DNA from 4 places in the Arthrobacter sp. B055-34 genome. Region 1 is predicted to be linked to each of the others. Evidence: riboswitches for the same ligand, from Rfam matches in the RefSeq annotation. Region 1 holds a riboswitch; each other region holds the start of a gene.
The links. Region 1 has a riboswitch for S-adenosylmethionine ahead of AC5RWO_RS20550 (LLM class flavin-dependent oxidoreductase). Riboswitches for the same ligand answer to the same signal wherever they lie in the genome.
Positions count from the first base shown of each region.

Region 2: linked by a shared signal. The riboswitch ahead of AC5RWO_RS00735 (bifunctional o-acetylhomoserine/o-acetylserine sulfhydrylase) and the one ahead of AC5RWO_RS20550 (LLM class flavin-dependent oxidoreductase) in region 1 are both predicted to bind S-adenosylmethionine.
Region 3: linked by a shared signal. The riboswitch ahead of AC5RWO_RS15315 (flavin reductase family protein) and the one ahead of AC5RWO_RS20550 (LLM class flavin-dependent oxidoreductase) in region 1 are both predicted to bind S-adenosylmethionine.
Region 4: linked by a shared signal. The riboswitch ahead of AC5RWO_RS10740 (aminotransferase class V-fold PLP-dependent enzyme) and the one ahead of AC5RWO_RS20550 (LLM class flavin-dependent oxidoreductase) in region 1 are both predicted to bind S-adenosylmethionine.

Region 1 is NZ_JBNHFQ010000015.1:59,278-63,020, forward strand. Features, by position in the region: gene AC5RWO_RS20540 (LLM class flavin-dependent oxidoreductase) at 1-17, shown strand, start outside; gene AC5RWO_RS20545 (acyl-CoA dehydrogenase family protein) at 14-1,243, shown strand; SAM riboswitch class I at 1,358-1,447, shown strand; gene AC5RWO_RS20550 (LLM class flavin-dependent oxidoreductase) at 1,537-2,943, shown strand; gene AC5RWO_RS20555 (DUF1206 domain-containing protein) at 3,022-3,743, opposite strand, start outside.
Region 2 is NZ_JBNHFQ010000001.1:154,192-157,934, forward strand. Features, by position in the region: gene metX (homoserine O-acetyltransferase MetX) at 1-705, opposite strand, end outside; gene AC5RWO_RS00735 (bifunctional o-acetylhomoserine/o-acetylserine sulfhydrylase) at 787-2,106, opposite strand; SAM riboswitch class IV at 2,172-2,286, opposite strand; gene AC5RWO_RS00740 (VOC family protein) at 2,397-3,038, shown strand; gene AC5RWO_RS00745 (CPBP family intramembrane glutamic endopeptidase) at 3,151-3,743, opposite strand, start outside.
Region 3 is NZ_JBNHFQ010000007.1:272,754-276,496, forward strand. Features, by position in the region: gene AC5RWO_RS15300 (aldo/keto reductase) at 1-576, shown strand, start outside; gene AC5RWO_RS15305 (PIG-L deacetylase family protein) at 592-1,311, opposite strand; gene AC5RWO_RS15310 (hypothetical protein) at 1,568-1,816, shown strand; SAM riboswitch class IV at 1,882-2,000, shown strand; gene AC5RWO_RS15315 (flavin reductase family protein) at 2,061-2,567, shown strand; gene AC5RWO_RS15320 (LysR family transcriptional regulator) at 2,654-3,580, opposite strand; gene AC5RWO_RS15325 (5-dehydro-4-deoxyglucarate dehydratase) at 3,704-3,743, shown strand, end outside.
Region 4 is NZ_JBNHFQ010000004.1:470,950-474,692, forward strand. Features, by position in the region: gene AC5RWO_RS10735 (class I SAM-dependent methyltransferase) at 1-564, opposite strand, end outside; gene AC5RWO_RS10740 (aminotransferase class V-fold PLP-dependent enzyme) at 721-2,094, opposite strand; SAM riboswitch class IV at 2,136-2,248, opposite strand; gene hisN (histidinol-phosphatase) at 2,362-3,249, opposite strand; gene rsgA (ribosome small subunit-dependent GTPase A) at 3,318-3,743, opposite strand, start outside.

The DNA of each region.
Region 1 (3,743 bases):
TGGAAGGAAGACGATGACGGAAACTATCGCGAACGAGTGCACCGAGACCGCGGAAGCAACTTACGGGCGGTTGGCCGGCCGCTTTCGGCCGGTCTTCGAGCGGATCGCCCAGGGGGCACTGGACCGGGAACTGAACAGGATTCTGCCGTTCGAACAAGTTGCGTGGCTGAACGCGGCAGGCTTCGGGAAACTGCGGGTGCCGCTGGAGCATGGCGGCGACGGTGTCTCCTTCGAGCACTTCTTCCGCCTCCTGATCGAACTTGCGGCGGCGGACTCCAGCGTCGCCCACCTGTACCGCTCACACTTCGCCTTCGTCGAGACGGTTGGCCTGGAAGGCGAGGCGTTTGCCCGCCGCTGGTATCCGCGCATTGTGGCCGGCGAGATCTTCGGCAACGCGGCCACGGAGAAGGCCGGAAACGCGCTGGGCACCACGAACACCAAGCTGGTCAGGGACGGCGGGAGATGGCTGCTCAACGGTGAAAAGTACTACACCACCGGCAGCATCTTCGCGGAGTGGATCGCGGTCATGGCCAGTACCGACGGTATCGAGGGGCGGCAGTACGCCGTCGTCAATACCAAGCAGGCGGGCGTGGAGATCGTTGACGACTGGGATGGCTTCGGCCAGCAGCTGACCGGGACGGGGACAACCTACTTCCGCGATGCCGTGGTGGAGCCGGCCGACGTTATCGAACGCAAGCCGTCGAGCACGCACGAACCGGCATTCTTCCAGCTGGTGCTGCTCGCCGTACTGGCAGGGATTGGCAATGCGGCGCTCGCGGACGCGAAGATCCTGGTGCGGAACCGCAAGCGGACCTTTAACACCGGAACCGGCGAACTGTTCCGCAATGACCCACTGATCCTTCAGCTTGTCGGCCAACTGTCGGCCAAAGCATTCGCCGCCGAATCGGTGGTCCTGACCGCGGCACGGGAACTGGATGCCGCGGCAGACAAGTCCCTCCCGCTCGACGACGTTCAGCGTTACATCCGCGGGGAAGCTGCTGTGGAGAAGGCGCAGATCGTTGTTCCGGAGCTGGTTCTTGAGGCCACCGGGCAGCTGTTTGACGTCACGGGAGCCAGCGCGACGTCCAGGGGCAAAGCGCTGGACCGCCATTGGCGCAACGCTCGGACCGTAGCCACGCACAATCCCACCGTCTTCAAGGCGCGGACCATTGGCGACTATGAGGTCAACGGCACCACGCCCGAGGGACTGCACAGCATCGGTGATGCGCCGGCCAAGTCCTGAACGGGGATGCCAACGGCAGTCGCGGACGGCGGGTGCGCGAACAGCAGTCGGGTGATTACCCGGTATGACGTAGGAATTTCACGCCCGCCGCCGGACTGCGGTGGAATAGACAAGTAACCATCCAGAGCGGCTGAGAGACCTGGCTCGTTGACGCCGCAGCAACCCCCTCTTTGAGGAAGGTGCTACCGCCAGGACCGATGGAGATCCAAAATTCTTTCGGTAGCCGCCGCGGCATTCGTCAGCGACCTCAGCTACCGGTGTATGGGCTCTTCACGGTCATGAAGGAGTCTGAAATGACATTGGTACCCGCCGCCAGGCAAATCCGCTTCAACGCCTTCGACATGAACTGCGTTGGACACCAGTCGCCCGGTCTCTGGCGCCATCCCCAGGACAAGTCCGCCGACTACAAGACCATCGGTTACTGGACGCACCTGGCCAAAGTGCTGGAAGAGGGCCTCTTCGACGGCCTCTTCATCGCCGACGTGCTGGGCACCTACGACGTGTTCGGCGGCTCCAACGAAGTCACGCTCCGCGCGGGTACCCAGGTCCCGGTCAACGATCCGTTCATGCTGGTTTCGGCCATGGCCGCAGTGACCGAGAACCTCGGTTTCGGCCTCACCGCCGGCACCGCCTACGAGCATCCGTACCCCTTCGCCCGCCGGCTGGCCACATTGGACCACTTGACCAACGGCCGCGTCGGCTGGAACGTCGTCACGGGTTACCTCCCCTCCGCCGCGCGCAACATGGGCCAAACGGACCAGATGGAGCATGACGAGCGGTACGCCCACGCCGACGAGTACCTTGAGGTGGTTTACAAGCTGCTCGAAGGCTCCTGGGAAGAAGACGCCGTGGTCAAGGATCGGGAAGCCGGTGTTTTTGTGGATCCGGCCAAGGTGCACGAGATTGGGCACGAGGGCAAGTACTTCAAGGTCCCGGGCATTGCCATTACCGAGCCGAGCCCGCAGCGCACCCCGGTGATCTTCCAAGCCGGCGCGTCCAAGCGTGGAACCGAGTTCGCGGCAACGAATGCCGAAGCCGTTTTCGTCACGTGCCCGACCAAGGAAATGCTGGCCGCCTCGGTTAAGAAGATCCGCGATGCGGTGGAGGCAGCCGGCCGCGGCCGCTACGACGTTCGCATCTACGCGATGCAGACCGTTGTGACCGGTCCGGACAGCGCCACCGCGCAGGCCAAGTTCGAGGACTACAAGTCCTACGCCGACGTCAACGGTGCGCTGGCGCTGATTTCGGGTTGGATGGGCGTGGACCTGTCCAGCTACGGGCCGGACGACGTGATCGGCGAGAACGTGAAGTCCAACGCCATCCAGTCCTCCGTGGAGACGTTCCAGAAGGCCTCCGGCTGCGACGGCAAGCCATGGACCATCCGGCAGTTGGCCGAGTGGGTCGGCGTCGGCGGCTTTGGCCCGATCACCGTTGGGTCCGGCGAAGAAGTTGCCCAAAAGCTCATCGAGTGGGTGGACGAGACCGATGTGGACGGCTTCAACCTGGCCTACGCCATCACACCGGGCACCTTTGAGGACATCGTCGAATTCGTCGTTCCGGAACTGCAGAAGCGCGGCGCCTACCCGACTAAGTACACGGAGGGAACACTGCGCAACAAAATGTTCGGCAAGGGCGACCGGCTGCCTGAGCAGCACCGCGGCGCCGGCTACCGCCTCGGCGCAGCCGTCTCCGCGTCCTGACCCAGTCGGGAAGGATGTCCTGACTCAGGCCAGGGGCGGCGTTAGGAAACCGGTCAACATAGGCCCGGCACGTGCCCGCTACATTTTGGCGTAGCGGGCACGTGCGCCCAAGTACAGTCCGTAGCAGATGAGGCCGAGGGCCACCACAATCAGCGCGGCGTCGCCGAAGGGCTGTTCCTGCAGCGCCTTCAGTGCGCCGTCGAGGCCCTTGGCTTCCTCCGCATCCTGGTGGAACGCCGCGACCGAGAAAAGAATGCCAAGCACCAGCAGCGCTGCCCCCTTGCCCACGTAGCCGAAAGAGCCAGCCCAGCTGATGGCGATCCTCGCGCCGCCCGGCGGCAGGGTTTTCAGATCGTCCAGAAACTTCTGCGTGATGCCCTTGTAGATGTAGAAGGCTCCCGCGATGGCGATGCCCGCGCCGATCAGGAAAAGCACCAGCGCGCCGCCGGGGAAAGCCATCAACTGGGCGCTGGCGTCCTGCGACGATTGGCTGCTGTCGCTCTTGCCGCCAAGGGCATAGCTGCCGAACGCGAAGCCAATGACGGCGAAGACGATGGCCAGGCAGGCGGCCTTGAACCGTTTGCCCCACTTCTTCTTGGTTTCAAGCTCGCGGTAGCCAAACGCGGCATCGGCGAGCTGCCACAATGCCAGAGCGGCGCAGGCAATCAGCCCGGCCCACAGCAGGAATGCCCCGCCCGGAGTGCTGGCGAGCTGGGAGAGCGCCCCGGCTTGGTCTGCTTCCCCCGATGTTCCGAGGCCAAGTTGTAGGGCAATAAAGCCGATCAGCAAATGAATCAGCC
Region 2 (3,743 bases), on a different contig from region 1:
GGGCTGCTCGGTCCCCTGGGCGTTGCGGCCGAAGCGGTACTCGAATTCAGGCTCGGACCGGTAGTTGATGTGCGCGATCCTGCGGGCGATGCCGAGGCCGGCGTCGGGCGCGGGCCCTTCGTAGTAGTCGCCGCCGTTAAAGTTCGGGTCCAGCCGGATGGCCAGCACCTGCGCCTGGGCGAAGGCGATCTGCTCCGCGGTGCTCGCCGCACCGCAGGCAATCACCGCACAGCGGGCGGTCCGCTCCGGGTAGGTAGCGGCCCATTCCAGCGCGCGGGCTCCGCCCATGGAGCCGCCGAGAACAGCATGCCAGCACTGGATTCCCAGCTGGTCGGCCAGCCGCGCCTCGGCGTGGACCGAATCGCGGATGGTCACCAGCGGAAAACGCGAGCCCCAGGGCTTGCCGTCAGGCGCCGGTGAGGACGGGCCGGTGGAGCCGTAGCAGCCGCCGACCATATTGGCCGCCACCACGAAGTACTCGTTGGTGTCGATCGTGGCGCCGGGCCCCACCAGGGGATCCCACCAGCCCGCCTCATCCGTATCTCCGCGAGCCACATGGGTGCTGCCGGTCAGGGCATGCGCAATGAACACGGCGTTGGAGGCATCCTCGTTGAGGGTGCCCCAGGTTTCGTAGCCCAGAACGACCTCGGGCAGAAAACCGCCCGTTTCCAGCTCGAGGGCGCCGATGGACGCGTAACGCAACATGCCGTCCGCCGCCGTGTCCAGCAGTTCCTGTGGTTGCAGAGTTGTCAATGCTATGCCTGTGATTCCTTCATGATGCCGCGTTCAGGCGGCACCCTTGGATGCGCGGAAACCGGCTTCGAGGTCCGCAAGAATATCGTCGATGTGCTCGATGCCAACGGCCAGCCGGACCAGGCCCGGCGTGACACCGGCGGCTGCCTGCGCCTCCGGAGACAGCTGGGCGTGCGTGGTCGACGCCGGGTGGATCACCAGAGAGCGGACGTCGCCGACATTGGCCACATGGGAGTGCAGTTCCAGTCCGTCGACAAAGCGCTTGCCGGCCTCGAGCCCACCGGCAATTTCGAACGCAATGATGGCGCCAGTGCCCTTGGGGCCGTACTTGCGGCCACGCTCGTACCATGGGCTGGAAGGCAGGCCGGCGTACGCAACGGACGTAACGGCGTCGTGCTTTTCAAGCCATTCGGCCACCTTCTGCGCATTCTCCACGTGGCGCTCCACCCGCAGGCTCAGTGTCTCCAGACCCTGGGCGATCAGGAACGCGTTGAAGGGCGCGGCCGAGGAACCAAGGTCACGCAGCAGCTGGACGCGCGCTTTGAGGATGTAGGCCAGATTCGCGCCGAGCGCGCCGCCGACGCCGAGGTCGCGGGCAAAGACCAGGCCGTTGTAGCTCTCGTCCGGGGTGTTGAAACCGGGGAACTTCTCCGGATCTTTGGCGAAGTCGAAGTTACCCGAATCCACGATCACGCCGGCGATGGCGCTGCCGTGGCCGCCGAGATACTTGGTGGCCGAATGCACCACGATGTCGGCGCCCCACTCGATCGGGCGGATCAGGTACGGGGTGGCCAGCGTGTTGTCCACGATCAACGGCACGCCTGCTTCGTGAGCGATGGCGCTGATGCCTTCGACGTCGAGCACGTCCTGGCGCGGGTTGGACACGGCCTCGCCGAAGAACGCCTTGGTGTTCGGCTTGACGGCCGCGCGCCACTGGTCCAGGTTGTCCGGATCCTCGACGAAGGTCACCTCGATGGCGAACTTCTTCAAGGTGTTCTTGAGCAGGTTGTACGTGCCGCCATAGAGGCTCGGGCTGGCGACGACGTGGTCACCCGCCTCGGCAACGTTCAGGATGGAGAACGTGGACGCCGCCTGGCCGGAGGACAGCAGCAGTGCGCCGACGCCGCCTTCCAGGTTCGCGATCCGGTTCTCCACGGCCTCCGTGGTCGGGTTGCCGATCCGGGTATAGATGGGGGCCAGTTCGGCCAGCGCGAAACGGTTGGCCGCGCTTTCGGCACTCGGGAAGACGAACGACGTCGTCTGGTAGATGGGCAGGGCACGCGCGCCTGTTGCGGTGTCAGGCTCCTGGCCTACATGGATCTGGCGGGTTTCGAATGACCAGTCGTTTGACATGTGGAACTCCCTCTTGTCTCAAAGGGGTCTGCCCGGGAACCGGATTCCGGCATTTTTCCTCGGGTGACCCGCGCTTGCGTCCCGCCTGCTGGCGGGAGCCTGGTCCTCACCCGGGGCACCCCACCGCGGTTGGAGGGTTGCCGGCCAGCTAGCCGGGGCTTGTTGCTGGCACTCATGACCTGTATCTAGGTTCGGCGACGGGCACTTTTTCAGCAAGTATGTGACGGCGTGTGAATGTCAGTTAGGACACCCTTAGTCGAGAGGCACATCACAAAATGCCAAAATGAGGCATGCGTTTCGATCATGTCTCATATGCCTGTGAACCCGATGGCCTGGCGGCTACAACCGAACGGATTTCGGCAGCCCTGGGTATCGAAGCCGTCAAGGGCGGCGTCCATCCCCGCTTTGGAACCCGCAACATGATTTTCCCCCTGACGGACCATCATTATCTTGAGGTCGTCGAGGTGCTGAACCATCCGGCGTCGGACAAGGCGCCGTTCGGCCAGGCCGTGCGTGCCCGCTCCGAAGCAGGCGGCGGCTGGATGGGCTGGTGCGTTGAGGTTGACGATCTGGCTCCGTTCGAGGAGCGCTTGGGACGCCATGCCGTACCGGGCGGCCGCAAGTTCCCGGATGGCCGCGAACTGACCTGGCAGCAGATCGGCATCAAGGGCCTCATCGCGGACCCGCAGGTTCCGTACATGCTGCGCTGGGACGACGGCACCGAAGAACTGCACCCGTCGAAGGCCTACCCTGCAACGGCGAAGCTGATCGGATTGACCATCGGCGGCTCCTCCACCCGTGTCGCGGACTGGCTGGGAACACCGATCGATGCGCTCCTGGACGACGTCAAGGTTGCCTGGACGGCGCCGAACGGCACCCCGGGCATCATGTCCGTACGGTTCGAGACCGACAAGGGCGTCGTCGAACTCTAACCGCTCCTTTCGGAGATTTTCGCTCCGCTTTGGTATTGGCTCGACTGAGCGAGTATCCAAAGCGGAGCGTTTCTTTTGCCGGACCCAGGGGAAGACGCCGCGGCGGGAGAAGTTATTGGCCGATGCCGATGGCGGAGCCGAAGAGGGCGTAGCCAACGAACCCTGCGATGTCGAGCAGGGCATGGGCTATGACCAGGGGCATCACGCGTTTGGTGCGGGTGTAGGCATAGCCAAAGACAAGGCCCATCAGGAAGTTGCCGATGCCGGGCCCGATCCCCTGGTACAGGTGGTAGCTGCCGCGGATTACAGCGCTGGTGAAAATGATGGTCCAGGTGCCCCAGCCCAGCTTGGCCAGCCGGTTGAAGAGGTAGCCGACCACAACGACTTCCTCCAGCACCGAGTGGCGCAAGGCGGACAGAATCAGGACCGGGACAGTCCACCAGTACTCGTCCAGCGCTGCCGGGACTATCGCCGTCGTAATGCCTAGGGCCCGTCCGCCCGCATACACGCCCAACGTGCCCGCGCCGATCAGCAGTGCCAGTCCGAAGCCCAGTCCAAAGTCCACGCCGGGCCGGGCGAAGGTAAACCCGATCTTCCGGAAGGCCTCGCGGGCTCGTTCACCCGGGGTTGCCAGCAGGAACAGCACCAGCGCCACAGGGATCAGGGCAAAGAAGATTGCCAGCAGTTGGTAGAGCAGGTCGAACA
Region 3 (3,743 bases), on a different contig from region 1:
GAACTGGTTCAGGAAGGCAAGATTGGCGGGATCGGCTTGTCCGAGGTTTCGGCGGCAACGCTGCGGCGGGCCCACGCAGTCCATCCGATTTCCGCGCTCCAGACCGAGTACTCGCTCTGGAGCCGCAATCCCGAGCTCGGCACACTGGCCGCCTGCGCGGAACTCGGCACGGCCTTCGTCGCGTTCAGCCCGCTGGGCCGCGGCTTCCTGACCGGCAAGATCCGCGACGTCGACGCGCTGCCCGAATCGGATATCCGCCGGGCGATGCCGCGCTTCTCCGCCGCGAACTACCCGCGGAACCTTGAGCTCCTGGATCAGTTCGCGGGCCTGGCCGGGGAAGCCGGCTGCTCTCCCGCCCAGCTGGCCATCGCGTGGCTGCTGCATCAGGGCGAGCACGTCATCGCGCTGCCAGGGACGACCAGCATTGCCCATCTTGACGAGGATCTGGCGGCCGACGCCGTCGTCGTTAGTGAAGAGGTGCTCAAGCGGGCGGACGCACTGATTAACGAGCAGACCGTCCACGGCCCGCGCTACAGCCCCGCCATGCAGGCGGACGTCGACACCGAAGAGTTCTAGACCGCACAGACCGGGTTAGAACCGGTACAGCTCGAACCCGACCCGACGGGTTGCTGTGTCGGAGCCACCGGTGGTCAGCTCGATCTGGCGCCGGGCCTGGGCTTCAACGGGCTCCAGACTCAGCGCCTGCAGGTAGCGCCGGTGTTCGCTCAGGGACCGGACGGCCCGTTCAATACTGTCCTCGTCGACCTCCAGCCAGTGCGTGGGGTGCATGGAACACACGCCCACCCAGCGCACGCCGGCGTGCGGCGGCAGCCCTTCGGCGGCGAGCTCGGGGAAGATCCACTCGTTGGCCGCGTCCGCCACCGCATCCATAACGGCAGTTCCCAGGTTGCGGTGGTCGGGCGAATTCCAGCTGCCCGGGCCCCAGGTCTGGCCGAAGTTCAGGGTGATGATGCCGTCCGGCCGGTGCCGGCGGATCGCCCGGGCGATATCCAGCCGCAGACCGGGAGTGTTCTCGATCCGGCCGTCCGCATAGTCCAGGAACTCCAGGTCCTCGACTCCGACGTGCCCGCACGCCCGGCGCTGCTCCTCGGCCCGGATCACCGCGGCTTCCTGGGGATCCAGCCCGGCAATGCCCGCTTCACCCCGCGTCGCCAACACGTAGCCGATGCTCTTGCCCGCCGTGGTCCACTGGGCCACGGCCGCAGCGGCTCCGTACTCCGGATCGTCCGGGTGCGCCATAACCACCAGCGACCGCTGCCAATCGGCCGGCATTTCCGACGACGTTTCCATAGCTGCCTCCCCCGTCCACAGGCCCTGCACTGGCCCAATGACTGTTGTTTCACCCAGCGTAGCCGCGACGGCACGGCCGGCCACTTGGTAACGGCGCCATGTCGGGCCAACGGCGAGAATCTCTTTCCCATTACGGTCATTGTCGTCAGGGAGCCGCGTCCCTACCATGGAAGAACCTCAATACCTGTCCCTGCGGGACTCAGCCAACCACAGCTTGCCCTTCATCCGCGCACTTCTCCCGCCCCAAGGATCTGCCGTGAAAAATCTGCCCCGCCGACTGGCCATGCGAACCCTGGCCGCCCTTGACCTGCACTGCGCCCGCTGCGATGCGGTGGGCGAGCACCGCCTGGACAAGCACCTGGGCAGAGCCGGAACCCAGGTCTCCCCAATCGTCCGGGCGCGGCAGTACGTGCTGGTCTGCGCCGCCTGCGGCGTAGCCCAGGAACTGACGGAGCAGCAGAAAAGATCAGTCCTGCACTACACAGCGCACCCCGCGACGGCCTGACCGCGCGTTACGTCCTATTGCCTTGGCTTGACCCGCGGCCCGTCAAGCTCTTAGCGTGATAGCTGAATCATGAGCGCCAACATCAAGCCCTGGCTGGTTGGCCGGCAACCCTCTCGTGCGTAGCGGGGTGCTCCAGGTGATGATTCGGCCGTACCGAAGGACAGCGGTTCGGCAAGTACCGCGTATCCGCCCCACGTCTTGAACCGGGCCAGCGGATCCGCCTGATGGCAAAGGACAGCCCGCGATGCCCCTGACTGACGACCTGCAGCCCGACACCCTCCGCAATGCCTTCGGCCGCTTCCCCTCCGGCGTCGCCGCGCTGTGCGCTCTGGTCGACGGCGAGCCGCAGGGAATCGTGGCGTCTTCCTTCACCGTCGGCGTTTCCATGGACCCGCCGCTGGTGATGTTCGCAGTGCAGAACACCTCCCGCACCTGGCCGGTAGTCCGCCAGGCCGGCCGCATCGGCGTGTCCATCCTCGGCTCGGGGCACGACAGCGTCTGCCGCCAGATCGCCGCAAAGACCGGGGACCGCTTCGCCGGCCTGCCCCTGCACTCCACCGACGAAGGCGCCCTCTTCCTCGAGGAAGCCGCGCTGTGGCTGGACTGCTCCGTGGAGCAGGAAGTCCCCGCCGGCGACCACCACGTGGTGCTGCTGCGCGTCCATGGCCTGTCCACCCACGACGGCGCCCACGAGCCTTTGGTCTTCCACGGCTCCGCGTTCCGCCGGCTCGAACAGCCCGCCTACATCTGAGGAACCCCGGCAAAATAACGACGGCGGCTGCCTCGGTTTCAGGGACCGGCTGCGGACCCTGCCAAGCAGCAACGTTGCCAGGTGGGCTATGCGGCGTCGTCGGCGGACGGGTCGTCCAGGTTCCCGTCCAGCAGGCTCAGAAGCTTCAGAACCGCCGGGTTGGTATTGTTCTCGTTCCACGCCACTTCAAGGTCCACGCGGTTCAACGCCTGAGTACCGTGGGAGCCCTCGATCTCGCGGAACCGCACCCCCGGCGGCGAAAACGCCCGCGTCGACGCCGGAACCAGTGTCACGCCCAAGCCCGCTTCCACGAAGGCCAACAGCGCCGGGACCTGGCTGGCGTACTGGGTGATCCGGGGCTCCGCGCCGGCGCTGGCAAACAGCCGCAGCACCAGGTCGTGGAAGTAGCGGGCCTCGCTGGTCGAGTACATCATCAGAGGCTCACCGCTCAGGACCTGTAGCGGCAAGGACTCCCCCTTCTCCAGCAGCGGGCTCTCCGCGGGCAAGGCAATCACCAGACGGTCCTGCATCACCGCCCGGTATTTGATGCCCGGCCGGGCAACGATGGGCCGCAGGAGCCCAATGTCTACCGTGCCTTTGACCAGCCCGTCCATCTGGTCCGTGGAAACCAGTTCGCGCAGCAGCAGGGAGACGCCTGGCTGTTCCTTAGCGGAGCGTCTCAGAAGCCTGGGCAGAGCGCTCTGGCCTGCGATGGCGGTGTAGCCGATAGTCACGGCGCCGGCGTCTCCTGTTGCCACGCGCTGAACGTCCAGCTGGGTTTTGATGGACATGTCAAGGATCTGGCGGGCGCTGGGCAGCAGCGTCCGTCCCGCAGCTGTCAGCTCGACTCTGCGGCTGGTGCGGTCGAAGAGCTGGGCATGCAGTTCCTTTTCCAATAGCTGGATCTGCCGGCTCAGCGGCGGCTGCGTCATGTTGAGCCGCTCGGCTGCCGCACCAAAGTGAAGCTCTTCAGCTACCGCGATAAAGGACTCCAGTTGGATCAGCGTAAACATCAATGCGCTCCTTGTATTGTTCCGTGCCTATTTTAGCTTGGACGCGCATCGACGACGGCACTTATCGTCAGAGTAGTGCAGGCGACAACGAAGCGCCGGTCCTTTAGCTACCAAGGAGATTAAATAATGCTTGACGGTGTGCTGTTCTTTCCCATTACTCCGT
Region 4 (3,743 bases), on a different contig from region 1:
CCAGTGGGTTTCGTGGCCCTCAGGCCCGATGAACTCAGGACCGATGAAGGGGCGGAAGTCCGGCCTGTAAACGTCACCGGCATGCATGATCCGGGAGAGCCGGTGGACCCAGGGAATGGAGACATCGAGCTGGTTCCAGATCAAGCCCAGCGTTCCCTCGGGCCTCAGGATCCGGGCAGCCTCCGTGCTGGCCGCTGCCTGGTCCACCCAGTGCCAGGCCTGCGCCACGGTCACCAGATCGACGGCGCCATCGGCGATGCCGGTATGTTCGGCCGTCCCCAGCAGGATCCGGGCCGCGGGATAGTTGGTTGCCAATTGTTCCAGCATGTCGGCCGAGGGATCCACGGCGGTCACCCGCAGGCCCCGGGCGAGCAACGCGGCCGTATATTTTCCGGTACCGGCGCCTACATCCGCGGCGTCCCGTGCCGACTGCGGCAGCAGCCAATCGACGGCGTCATCCGGGTAGCCGGGACGGACACGGTCATAATGCGCACCACCCTGCTGGAAGCTGCTGCCGAACTCCCGGCGCCGTTCGTCGTCCATCCGGGGTCCGCCGCGAACCACTGCCACACTCCTCGTGCACCCTCTGCTCTCGGTCAGGGGCCTCTCATTGACCTGTCATTGACGCCGCCAGCCGCCGGTCCCGTTGCACCGGCGGCTTCGCAACGACGGGTCAATTAGATCATGCCCCATCCGGCACGCAGGGATACGTTCCTAGCCCTAGGAGCATGGCGACGCCCCGGCGGTTCCCGGCGTCACGGGTGCCCACTCGGGGAAGGCCCGTGTTTCCACCGCTGGCACCCAGCGTCCGCTCTCGACGACATAGTCGTGGCGCAGTCCGTCACGGACCAGCGCTGCCACTCCGTCCGCGAGCCGGGCCGTGTCTTCCAAGCGGGAACCCAGCCCGAAGCTGGCACGCAGCGAACCGGACGGCAGCCCGAGGCGGTTGAGCAAGGGATGGGCGCAGAACTTCCCGTCCCGCACGCCGAGTCCGTGTTCTGCCGAAAGATACGCGGCCACGAGGCCAGCGTCGTATCCGGCCACCGAAAAATTTACGACGCCGATGGCATCCAGCGGGGCGGTCTCGCCGCTGAAAATCCGGTGCACGGTGACCGAGTCCACCGCCTCCAGCCGCTCGATGAGATACCCACGCAGCACGGACTCATGCTGCTGCCACGCTTCCTCGTCCAGCTGCGCAATGTGCTCCGCGGCCCGGGCCAGGGTGGCCGCACCGAGCACATTGGGAGAGCCGGCTTCGTGCCGGGCCGGCCCAGTTGTCCAGACCACGCCGTCCAGCCGGACCTGTTTCACTGCGCCGCCGCCAGCCAAATGCGGTGTGCCGGAATCGAGCCAGTCGGCCCGGCCGATGATCGCTCCCGCGCCGAACGGGGCATAGAGCTTGTGTCCGGAGAGGACCACATAGTCAATGTTGTCCCGGGCAATGTCGAGCCGCCGGTGCGGGGCGAGCTGTGCCGCATCCACCACTACCCGGGCACCATGCCGGTGGGCAAGCCGCGCGGTTTCGGCGATCGGGAAGATCTCGCCGGTAACATTCGACGCTCCGGTGATGGCAACGAGGGCCACTTGGCCACCTGCCAGTTCGGTCTCGATGGCCTCGAGCGTGCCGGCAACACTCGGCCGGGCCACTACGCTGCGGTGCGGTACCGCCTGCCAGGGCAATAGGTTGGCGTGGTGCTCGATGTCCAGGTACAGCACTTCGCCACCGGCCGGGATGCAGCCGGCGAGCAGGTTCAGGGAATCGGTGGTGTTGCGGGTGAAGATGACCAGGTCATCGGTCCGCCCGCCCACAAAAGAACGCAGGACTTCGCGTGAATGCTCGTAGACGGAGGTGGAGACCTGGGATGCGTACCCGGCACCGCGATGGACGCTCGCGTAGTAGGGGAGCAGTTGCTCGAGATAGGCGGTGACGGAAGCCAGCGCGGGTGCCGACGCGGCGTAGTCCAAATTGGCGTAGCGGACGGTGCCGCCGTCCAGCAGGGGAGCGGCGAGTTCTGCGCCGGTAACTTCCTGGAACGGTTGTTCCGCTGCCAGCAGCTCGGGGGACAGGGTGGAGTCGATAACAGTGGTGCTCATATGACCTCATCTGGTGAGGGATCCGTGCGCATGGCAGAGCGGATCCGCGCTTGCCGAACCAGTCAGGCACGGCCAGGTCGTCACCCGGGGCACCCCGCCGCGTTAGGAGGGTTGCCGGCCAGCAAACCGGGGTTTAGCGCTGGCACTCGTGACCTGCCATCGAGATTATTGTCCGGCCGGAGCAGCCGCATCTTTGTTACGGGAACGAAAAGGCGGCCATCCCCGGAATGGGGACGGCCGCCGTCGTAATTCGTCACAATGGCAGCGTCAGCGCAGGCCGTCCGCCTCCACGGAGGCCTCCGGAGCGGTTTCCGGCAGGGGCGCATCCTCCGGGTGTGCGGCCGGACGCTGGCCGCGCAACTGGGGATTGAGCCGGTAGAGGACCTCCTCGTGCAGCGTGCCGTTCGTGGCCAGCGCGTTGCCGCCGAAGGGTCCGTCCTCGCCCTCGAGCGAACTGAACCGTCCGCCGGCCTCGGTCACGATCGGCACCAGTGCCGCCATGTCGTAGAGGTTGAGTTCCGGTTCGCAGGCAATGTCGACGGCGCCCTCGGCCACCATGCAATAGGACCAGAAGTCTCCGTAGGCACGGGTGCGCCAGACGGATTCGGTGAGGCCGAGGAACTCCGGGAAGTTGCCCCGTTCCTGCCAGCCGGTCAGGCTGGAATAGGAGAGGGACGCGTCCTCGAGCCGGTTGACATCGGATACCCGGAGCCGGGTGGCCGCGGACAGCGAACGTCCCATGTAGGCGCCGGTTCCGGTCGCGGCCCACCAGCGCTTGCCCAAAGCGGGGGCGCTGACCAGGCCGACCACGGGGCGGTCTTCGTCCACCAGCGCGATCAGGGTGGCCCAGACCGGCACCCCGCGGACGAAGTTCTTTGTGCCGTCGATGGGGTCGATGATCCAGCGGCGGGAGCCGTGGCCGCTGCTGCCATACTCCTCCCCAAGCACCGCGTCGCGCGGCCGGGCCCGGGAGAGTTGGCCGCGGATGGCCTCTTCGGCGGCGCGGTCCGCATCCGTGACAGGGGTGAGATCCGGCTTGGTCTCGATTTTCAGGTCCAGCGCCTTGAAGCGGGCCATGGTCTGCGAATCCACGGAATCGGCCATCACATGGGCCAGGCGCAGATCATCGTTATAGCTTTGAACGTCACGGGTCATAGGCTTCAACTTATCCTTATTCGGTGGCCGGATGCGGGATGTGAAGTCCCCGGCCGACGACGGCGGTGCTACTGGAACCCCAGTTCCTTAGCCTGGGCGCGTTCTTCCGTTCCCAGCAAACGGCGCAGCGACGCCAGCCGTGCCGGGCCTGATTCGCCGGCCTGCCCGGAAGCCACCCACGCGTCCACCCCGCAGTTGACCGCGTGGTCGTCGTGCTTGCAGCCCCGCTCGCAATCGGCGGTGCCGGGCTCCAGGTCGGGAAAGGCGGAAATGATCCGGTCCGGGTCCACATGGGCGAGTCCAAAAGAACGGATGCCGGGCGTGTCGATGATCCAGCTGCCGGCCGGGGCATCGGTCAGCTTCAGGGCCAGCGCCGAGGAGGAAGTATGCCGTCCCCGCCCGGTCACGGCGTTGACGCCGCCCGTGGCGCGTTCCGCACCCGTGAGCGCATTGACCATGGTGGATTTGCCGACGCCGGAATGGCCGAGCATGAC